Methylovirgula sp. 4M-Z18: one gene and its partner. The protein of the gene in region 1 binds, or shares a complex with, the protein of each later gene. Links are inferred from orthologs where the notes say so. Each region holds a gene or a part of one and is shown on either strand. Other genes may lie near its edges.

What was found. The genes of interacting proteins can lie anywhere in the genome.
Region 2: secG (region 1) and secY share a complex: the UniProt entries of both Escherichia coli proteins name them as parts of the sec protein translocase complex. The link is inferred for Methylovirgula sp. 4M-Z18 from one-to-one orthologs.

What each region holds. Positions count from the first base shown.
Region 1 is NZ_CP149574.1:2,145,912-2,150,433, forward strand. Bases 786-3,750 are described here. They hold secG (preprotein translocase subunit SecG), read right to left. Parts: upstream 2,481-3,750; coding sequence 2,091-2,480; downstream 786-2,090. Other genes in these bases: V9T28_RS09970 (CTP synthase), read right to left, coding at 786-1,953; V9T28_RS09980 (TOBE domain-containing protein), read left to right, coding at 2,794-3,006; V9T28_RS09985 (hypothetical protein), read left to right, coding at 3,021-3,359; V9T28_RS09990 (ABC transporter substrate-binding protein), read left to right, coding at 3,311-3,750. In the rest of the region: V9T28_RS09965 (VOC family protein), read right to left, coding at 1-220; more of V9T28_RS09970, read right to left, coding at 325-785; more of V9T28_RS09990, read left to right, coding at 3,751-4,015; tpiA (triose-phosphate isomerase), read right to left, coding at 4,023-4,522. UniProt on the Escherichia coli protein: Subunit of the protein translocation channel SecYEG. Overexpression of some hybrid proteins has been thought to jam the protein secretion apparatus resulting in cell death; while this may be true it also results in FtsH-mediated degradation of SecY.
Region 2 is NZ_CP149574.1:2,522,726-2,526,498, reverse strand. The notes cover bases 780-3,773. They hold secY (preprotein translocase subunit SecY), read left to right. Parts: upstream 780-1,612; coding sequence 1,613-2,935; downstream 2,936-3,773. Other genes in these bases: rpsM (30S ribosomal protein S13), read left to right, coding at 3,694-3,773; V9T28_RS11665 (adenylate kinase), read left to right, coding at 2,932-3,522; rplO (50S ribosomal protein L15), read left to right, coding at 1,005-1,487; rpmD (50S ribosomal protein L30), read left to right, coding at 799-993; rpsE (30S ribosomal protein S5), read left to right, coding at 780-783. Outside these bases: rplR (50S ribosomal protein L18), read left to right, coding at 1-110; more of rpsE, read left to right, coding at 205-779. UniProt on the Escherichia coli protein: The central subunit of the protein translocation channel SecYEG. Consists of two halves formed by TMs 1-5 and 6-10.

The sequences.
Region 1 (4,522 bases):
AAAACGAAAAGGTGTGCAGGTCGATGTCCTGTGGCGGACGATAGCCGTCACCCGTCGAAATCAGCTCTAGGAACGCCCCGTGCAGCTGCACGATTTGGTTCTCCGTTCCCCACGGATGCCGATTCTTCACCCCCACGGTAAAACCCATGCGGCGGTAGAGATCCGCCTGCGCAGTGAGAGTGCGGGAGGCAAGCACGAGATGGTCGAGGGCGCGCGGCATGGCTGGGTCCGTCGGGTGACATCAAACCCTAACGCCAAAATACGCACATTCAAGATGCTGCGTGCGAGCGCGAGCCCCATGCCAATCGCCGGAGCCCGTCGAGATCAAACGAGACGGCTTTGCACTTTCGCCGCTTGAATGAAGCTCGCGAACAGCGGATGCGGTTCGAAAGGCCGCGACTTCAATTCGGGATGATATTGCACGCCGATGAACCAGGGATGATCCGGAAATTCCACGGTTTCGGGCAACAGACCATCGGGCGAGGTGCCGGCGAAGATCATGCCCTTGCCCTCCAGCCGTTCCCGATAGCTCATATTGACCTCATAGCGGTGGCGGTGCCGTTCGGAAATGAATGTGTCACCATAAATCTGCGCAATACGCGAGCCTGGCGCTAGATCCGATTTATAGGCGCCAAGCCGCATGGTGCCGCCAAGATTTCCACCTTCTTTGCGAATCTCCAACTGGTTGCCGTGCATCCATTCGGTCATCAGTCCAACGACTGGCTCTGGACACGGCCCGAATTCGGTGGAATTCGCCTCGGGGATACCGGCGAGCGATCGGGCCGCCTCGATCACCGCCATCTGCATGCCGAAGCAGATGCCGAAATACGGCACTTTATGTTCGCGCGCGAACCGGGCAGCCTGAATCTTGCCCTCGGCGCCGCGGTGACCGAAGCCGCCGGGCACGAGAATACCATGCACGTGCTGCAGATGGCTGGTCGGGTCCTCACCTTCGAAAATCTCGGCCTCAATCCAATCCAGATTGACCTTGACCCCGTTGGCCATACCGCCATGCGCCAGCGCCTCGATCAGCGACTTATAGGCGTCCTTCAAGCCGGTATATTTGCCGACGACCGCAATCGTCACTTCGCCTTCCGGGTTATGAATGCTGCGTGACACGGCTTTCCAGCGGGTCATATCGGGCTTCGGCGCCGGCTCGATCCCGAAGGCAGCCAGGACTTCCTGATCGAGGCCGGCTTCGTGATAGGCTTGCGGCACATCGTAAATCGTCGAGACGTCGCGCGCCTCGATCACCGCGCTTTCCCGCACGTTGCAGAAGAGCGCGAGCTTGCGCCGCTCTTCCTTCGGGATCTCGCGGTCCGACCGGCACAAAAGGATGTCGGGCGCGATACCGATCGAGCGAAGCTCCTTGACCGAATGTTGGGTCGGCTTGGTCTTCAATTCTCCGGCGCTCGGAATATAGGGCAGCAGCGTCAAATGAATGTAGACCGCATGATGGCGCGGCAATTCGTTGCCGATTTGCCGGATCGCCTCGAAGAACGGGAGCGCCTCGATGTCGCCCACGGTGCCGCCGATCTCGATGAGGCAAAAGTCGACGTCCTCGTTCCCTTCCAGCACGAAATCCTTGATGTGATTCGTGACATGGGGAATGACCTGCACGGTGCCACCGAGGTAATCGCCGCGCCGTTCCTTGGCGATGATCTCCTGATAAATGCGTCCAGTGGTGATGTTGTCCTGCCGCGTCGCCGGGCGCCCGGTAAAGCGCTCATAATGGCCAAGATCGAGATCGGTCTCGGCGCCGTCGTCCGTGACGAAACATTCGCCGTGCTGATACGGGCTCATCGTGCCCGGATCGACGTTCAGATAGGGGTCGAGTTTGCGCAAGCGGACCGAATATCCGCGTGCCTGTAGAAGAGCTCCGAGGGCCGCCGACGCAAGCCCTTTGCCGAGCGAAGATACCACGCCGCCAGTGATGAAAATATACCGCGCCATGGGCTTTAACCCCTATTCCTTTCACGCCGATTCGTCGATCAAAAAAACGACTTGGCCCAATTAATCCACACGCGCGGCCAGCCCTGATCGCGCGTTCATTGTCTCAAGAAAATGGCCGGGGTGACCGGCCATTCAGCTTATTCGGATTTTGGCGCCTCCGGCGCCGCTGGAGCAGCAGGTGTTTGCGGCGCCGGTGTCTTGTTCTGCTCGTTGAGCTTGTCGAAAAGCGACTTGTCGTCTTGCTGGCCAGGCGAGGCCGGGGCCGACGTCTGCGGTAGATTGTTGAACAGCGACGACGGCGCACGGCTGCGGCTCGCCAAGATGCCGAGCGACAGGCTGGTAATGAAGAAAATCGCGGCCAAAATGCCGGTTGTGCGCGTCAAGGCGTTCGCCTGGCCGCGGCCCGTCATGAAGCCGCCGCCTCCGCCCTGCCCGAGCGCACCGCCTTCCGAGCGCTGCAACAGCACGACGCCCACCAAGGCGACCACCACCATCAGGTGGATAACGATCAATACGGACTGTAACATTCAAAATCCATGGAGTTTTGGCACGGGAACGGCCTGCGCCCCCAAATATTGGGGCGGCTTCTACACGATACAAGTGGGCTTGGCTATGGCCGTCTTTCATTTTGGATGACCGTGAACGGCGGCTGAGCTAATCTCCGCGCGACCGGAGGGGTCGCTTTGGAATTTCCTGCGCGCCATCGGTTTTCTGAGCCGCATTCTGCAAGACTAGTTGCCGATGCGCGCCCTTGCGTATAAGACCTTGATGACAAGCCGAATTTATTTATAAATCAGTTATGTATGATTATATACTCACGTTTTATGTTAGGAGAATCGCATGAAGATCAGTGCTCGTAATGTGCTCAAAGGCACGATTGTCGATGTCGTCAAAGGTCAGACGACGGCACACGTCCGGATCGATGTGAACGGCACGATCGTGACGTCCTCGATCACCAATCAGTCCGTCGACGAGCTGAAACTCGAGAAGGGCAAACAGGCCTATGCGGTCGTGAAAGCTTCCGATGTCATGGTCGCCGTGGACCAGCATTAGGCAGATCCTCTGTGATGAGACTTGCTGCAGCCCTCCGCGTGCGTGCGCTGATTGTCGCCGGCTTGCTGGTTTTCGCTTCCGGTCCGGCCTTTTGCGCCGACGTCACGGATTCGGCCGGGCGAACCGTCCATGTGCCGGATCATGTGACCCATATCGTACCGGCCGGACCACCGGCCGATGTGCTGCTGTATGCGCTCGCGCCCGATTTGCTCGCCGGATTGGTCGAACCCTGGCGCGCCGATCAGATCGGCGCCGTTCCCGAAGCTTACCGGGGCTCGGCCAAGTGCCGCGGATTACCGGCAAATTGTCCGATGACGATTTTGTCCGGCTTTCCGACCGCCATCCCGACCTGATCGTCGATTACGGCGACGTGAACGCCGACTATGCGCATCTTGCGGACATGGTGCAGGACAAATTGCACGTCCCCTATCTGCTGCTTGACGGCAGTTTGACGCATCAGCCTGATATGGTTCGCAAACTTGGCGCTATCCTGGGCAAGTCCGAGCGCGCGGAAACCATTGCAGCCGCGAGCCAGCAGGCATTGGGCCGTTTGCAGGCCCTGGCGCCGGCCGAGCGGATCAAAGTCTATTATGCGCGCGGGGTCGACGGCCTACAGGCCGTCCGCGCCGGTTCAAGCCTGAGCGAGGCGATCGAACTCGCCGGTGCGCAGAATGTCACCCCTGCCGGTCACGGCGCTTTTATGACGGTGAGTCTCGACGATGTCGTGCGGTTTGCGCCGCAAGTGGTGATTCTGGCGGATTCGACGGCGGCGACATTCGATAGTCCGTTGCGCCGCGCCTTGCCAGAGGGCACCAGGTTCCTGATCGATCGTGGGTTACCTTACCCGATTCTCGAAAAGCCGCCGTCCATCAACCGCCTCGTCGGCGCACTTGCCTTGGCCGAGCAGCTCTATCCGAAAGAAGCCCACGGCTTTGCCGAGCGCGCCGCGGAACTTCAGACGTTGCTCTTCCCCGGCGCGCCGCAAAGCGCGCTTTTCCTCGCGAAATGAGGCGCCCTCACTTGTAAGCGGCTGCGATTCTAATGAAATCGTCGCATTTCAGGCTCGCGCCGCCGATCAGAGCGCCATTGACATTGGCAACCGCCATCAGCTCTGCGGCATTGGCCGGCTTGACCGATCCACCGTAGAGAATGCGCACGCCATCCGCCGCATCCGGCACCAAGCGCTTGAGCTGCGCGCGGATGAAGGCGTGCACTTCAGCGACATCCGCCGCGGTCGGCGTCAGTCCGGTGCCGATGGCCCAGACGGGTTCATAGGCGATGACCAGATTATCTGCGGTGGCGCCGGGAGGAAGAGAACCGTCGACCTGCGCTTCGACGACTTTGAGCGTGTCACCGGCCACCCGCTGATCCTTCGTCTCGCCGACACAGACAACGGCCACGAGACCCGCGCGAATCGCCGCCTCCGCCTTGGCGCGCACTAAAGCATCGCTTTCGTGGTGATCGGCCCGGCGCTCCGAATGGCCCAGGATCACATAGGCCGCCCCGGCATCTGCCA
Region 2 (3,773 bases), 380 kb from region 1 along the record:
CCGTCCAGGCCGGCATCAAGGACGTCGTGTTCGATCGCGGCGCCTATGTCTACCATGGGCGCGTCAAGGCGCTCGCCGAAGGCGCCCGCGAAGGCGGGTTGAACTTCTAAAAAAAACTAGGATTGCGGGCGGGACGTCCGCGGTCCTTTTATCGAAGCGAGCGGGCAGGGGTTTCCCACCCGCGTAAGTGACGGAAACAGTTAAATGGCACGTGAAGAACAAGGCGGCCGCGGCCGCTCTCGCGAGCGGGATCGCGAGGAAGTCGCGAGCGAGTTCGTGGACCGTCTGGTCCACATCAACCGCGTCGCAAAAGTTGTGAAGGGTGGTCGCCGTTTCGGCTTTGCCGCTCTGGTCGTGGTCGGTGATCAGAAAGGCCGCGTCGGCTTTGGTCACGGCAAGGCACGCGAAGTGCCGGAAGCCATCCGCAAGGCGACAGAAGCCGCCAAGCGCGCGCTCATCCGCGTGCCGCTGCGCGAAGGCCGCACCCTGCATCATGATGTCGCCGGCCGCCATGGCGCCGGCCGCGTGATCCTGCGCGCCGCTCCGGCCGGTACCGGCATCATCGCCGGCGGTCCGATGCGTGCCGTGTTCGAGACGCTCGGGATGCACGACGTCGTGGCGAAGAGCCAGGGCTCGTCCAACCCCTATAACATGGTGCGTGCGACCTTCGACGCTCTCAAGCAGGAAGATTCGCCCCGTACCGTTGCGGCTCGCCGCAATTTGAAGGTTTCCACGCTCCAGTCGCGCCGCCAGGGCGTCGATGCGGACGCGGTGGATGCGTGAGGGGAGGATTGATCCATGTCCAACACGCAAAAGACCATCACGCTGGAGCAATATGCGAGCCCGATCGGCCGTCCTGCTGACCAGCGCCAGACCCTGATCGGCCTCAAGCTCAACAAGCTGAACCGCCGTTCGACCCTGATCGACACCCCCGCCGTGCGCGGCATGGTCGCGAAAGTCGCGCACCTTGTCCGTGTCGTCGAAGGCCAGTGAGGAGATCATCGATGAAACTCAATGGCATTTCCGACAATCCCGGCTCGTCCAAGAAGCGCATGCGCATTGGCCGCGGTATCGGGTCCGGCAAGGGCAAGACCGGCGGCCGAGGTGTGAAGGGTCAGAAGGCCCGCACCGGCGTGCGCGTCAAGGGCTTCGAAGGCGGTCAGATGCCGCTGCATCGTCGTCTGCCGAAGCGTGGCTTCCACAACCTGTTCGCGCTCGACTACAATGAGGTCAATCTCGGCCGCATTCAGAGCGCGATCGAAGCTGGGAAGCTCGACGCTGCCTTGACCGTGACGCAGGAATCGCTGGTGGCTGCTGGCGTCTGCGCCAAGGCCCGCGACGGGGTGAAGATCCTCGGCCAGGGCGAGCTGAAGGCGAAGCTGGCGTTCGAAGTGGCTGCCGCTTCCAAGTCGGCTGTTGCAGCGATCGAGAAGGTTGGCGGCTCTGTCAAGCTTCTCGCGGAAGTTGCAGCACCCGCAGCGCAATAATGTCGTTGCGAGGGTGAAAATTTTCGCAGCATAACTTATATGAGCGGGGCGAGGGCTTGAGTGCCTCAGCCCCGTTTGCATGTAAAGACCTGGATTAGATGGCGGGAACCGCCAGGGAGCCTCATATGGCGTCGGCAGCCGAGCAGCTTGCAGCGAGCATCAACTGGAATTCTTTCTCGAAGGCTGAAGAGCTCAAAAAGCGAATTTGGTTCACGCTTGCCGCTCTGGTTATATACCGTCTCGGCTGTTACATTCCGCTTCCCGGCATCGATACCGCGAAATTCGCGTCGAGCTTTGCCAATCAGAGTGGCGGCATCCTTGGCATGTTCAACTTGCTGTCGGGCGGTGCGGTTCAGCGCATGGCGATTTTCGCGCTGAACATCATGCCTTACATTTCGTCGTCGATTATCATCCAATTGCTCACGACCGTGATCCCGACCCTCGAAAACCTCAAGAAGGAGGGGGAGCAGGGCCGCAAGGTGATGAACCAATACACCCGCTATCTGACCGTGGCCCTGGCGACCTTCCAGGCGGCGGGTATCGGCTATGGCCTGCAGCGCAACGGCATGGCGACGGATCCCGGCGTGTTCTTCATGATCTCGACGGTGCTCACCTTGGTCGGCGGCACGATGTTCATCGTCTGGCTCGGCGAGCAGATCACCTCGCGCGGCATCGGCAACGGCTCGTCCCTGATCATTTTTGCGGGCATCGCCGCGCAATTGCTGACGGCGGTGACGACGGCGCTGGACACCGGCGCCACCACCGGCAATTATTTCATCAGCTTCGTCGTCGTTGTGATGATGGTGGGCGTGATCTCCTTCATCGTGTACATGGAGCGGGCGCAGCGCCGCTTGCTGATTACCTATCCGAAGCGGCAGGAAGGCAACCGCGTCTATGAGGGACGCTCGTCGTTCCTGCCCTTGAAGCTGAACACCTCGGGCGTCATTCCGCCGATTTTCGCGTCCTCGCTCTTGCTGCTGCCAACGACAATTTCCGGTTTTGCCGGGAACAGCACCGGTTTTCTGGCGAATGTCCTCGTCTATATGGCGCCGGGGCGGCCGCTCTACGTGTTGCTGTACACGGCGATGATCGTCTTCTTCGCCTTCTTCTATACCGCGATCGTGTTCAACCCGGTCGAAACCGCCGACAATCTGAAAAAACAAGGTGGATTCGTGCCCGGGATTCGGCCGGGCGAGAGAACTGCTCAGTTTATCGACACGATTCTCACGCGTATTACCGTCTTGGGCGCGCTTTATCTGGCGCTCATCTGCATCATCCCTGACTTTGTGCTGAATTATTATAGCCTTCCGCGACTTTTCGGTGGAACATCGCTGCTGATTGTGGTCAGTGTCACGATGGATACGGTGGCCCAGGTACATGGCCACTTGCAGGCGCAGCAATATGCTGGTCTGTTGAAGCGGGCGAAGTTGCGGGGGAGGAAGAGATGAGATTGATCATACTGGGGCCGCCAGGCGCCGGTAAGGGCACACAATCGGTGCGCCTGGTTGAAAAATACCAGATTCCGCAACTCTCCACCGGCGATATGCTGCGCGCCGCCGTAAAGCACGAGACGCCGATCGGGCTGAAAGCCAAGGAAGTGATGGCTGCGGGCCACCTCGTATCGGACGAAATCGTGGTCGGCATTGTGGCCGACCGAATCGAAGAGCCGGATGCGCACAACGGATTCATCCTCGACGGCTTTCCGCGCACCGTCCCGCAGGCCGAGGCGCTGGACAAGATGCTCGCCTCGAAGAATGTGCAGTTGGATGCCGTGCTCGAATTGGTGATCGATCACGAGAAGCTGATGGCGCGTATTAAAAAGCGCGCCGCCGATATGGAAGCGGCGGGTCAGACGGTCCGCGCCGACGACAGGCCGGAGGCCTTGTTCAAGCGCCTCGAGGCCTATAACGCCTACACGGCCGCGGTCGGCCCTTATTACGAAAAGAAGGGACTTCTGCGCAAAGTGGACGGCATGCAGCCAATCGAGGCCGTCGCGGCCGCGATCGATAAGATTCTGGGTGAAGATAAGTCTTGACCTTGCCGCGGCGCCTCGCTAGAAGCGCCGCATTCCATTCGAGCATTGCTCCTTGCGGTTTCCCATTGAGGGCAACCCCAGGGAGTTTTCGTTCGTTTACGCCTGCAAGGGCCGGTCTCCACCGGACGCAGGTCAACTTGAGCGGTCCTCAGGACCCATATGGAGAGTAGAATGGCTCGTATAGCCGGTGTAAATATTCCGACCAACAAGCGCGTGGTCATCGCGCTGCAATACATCCACGGCATCGGCGC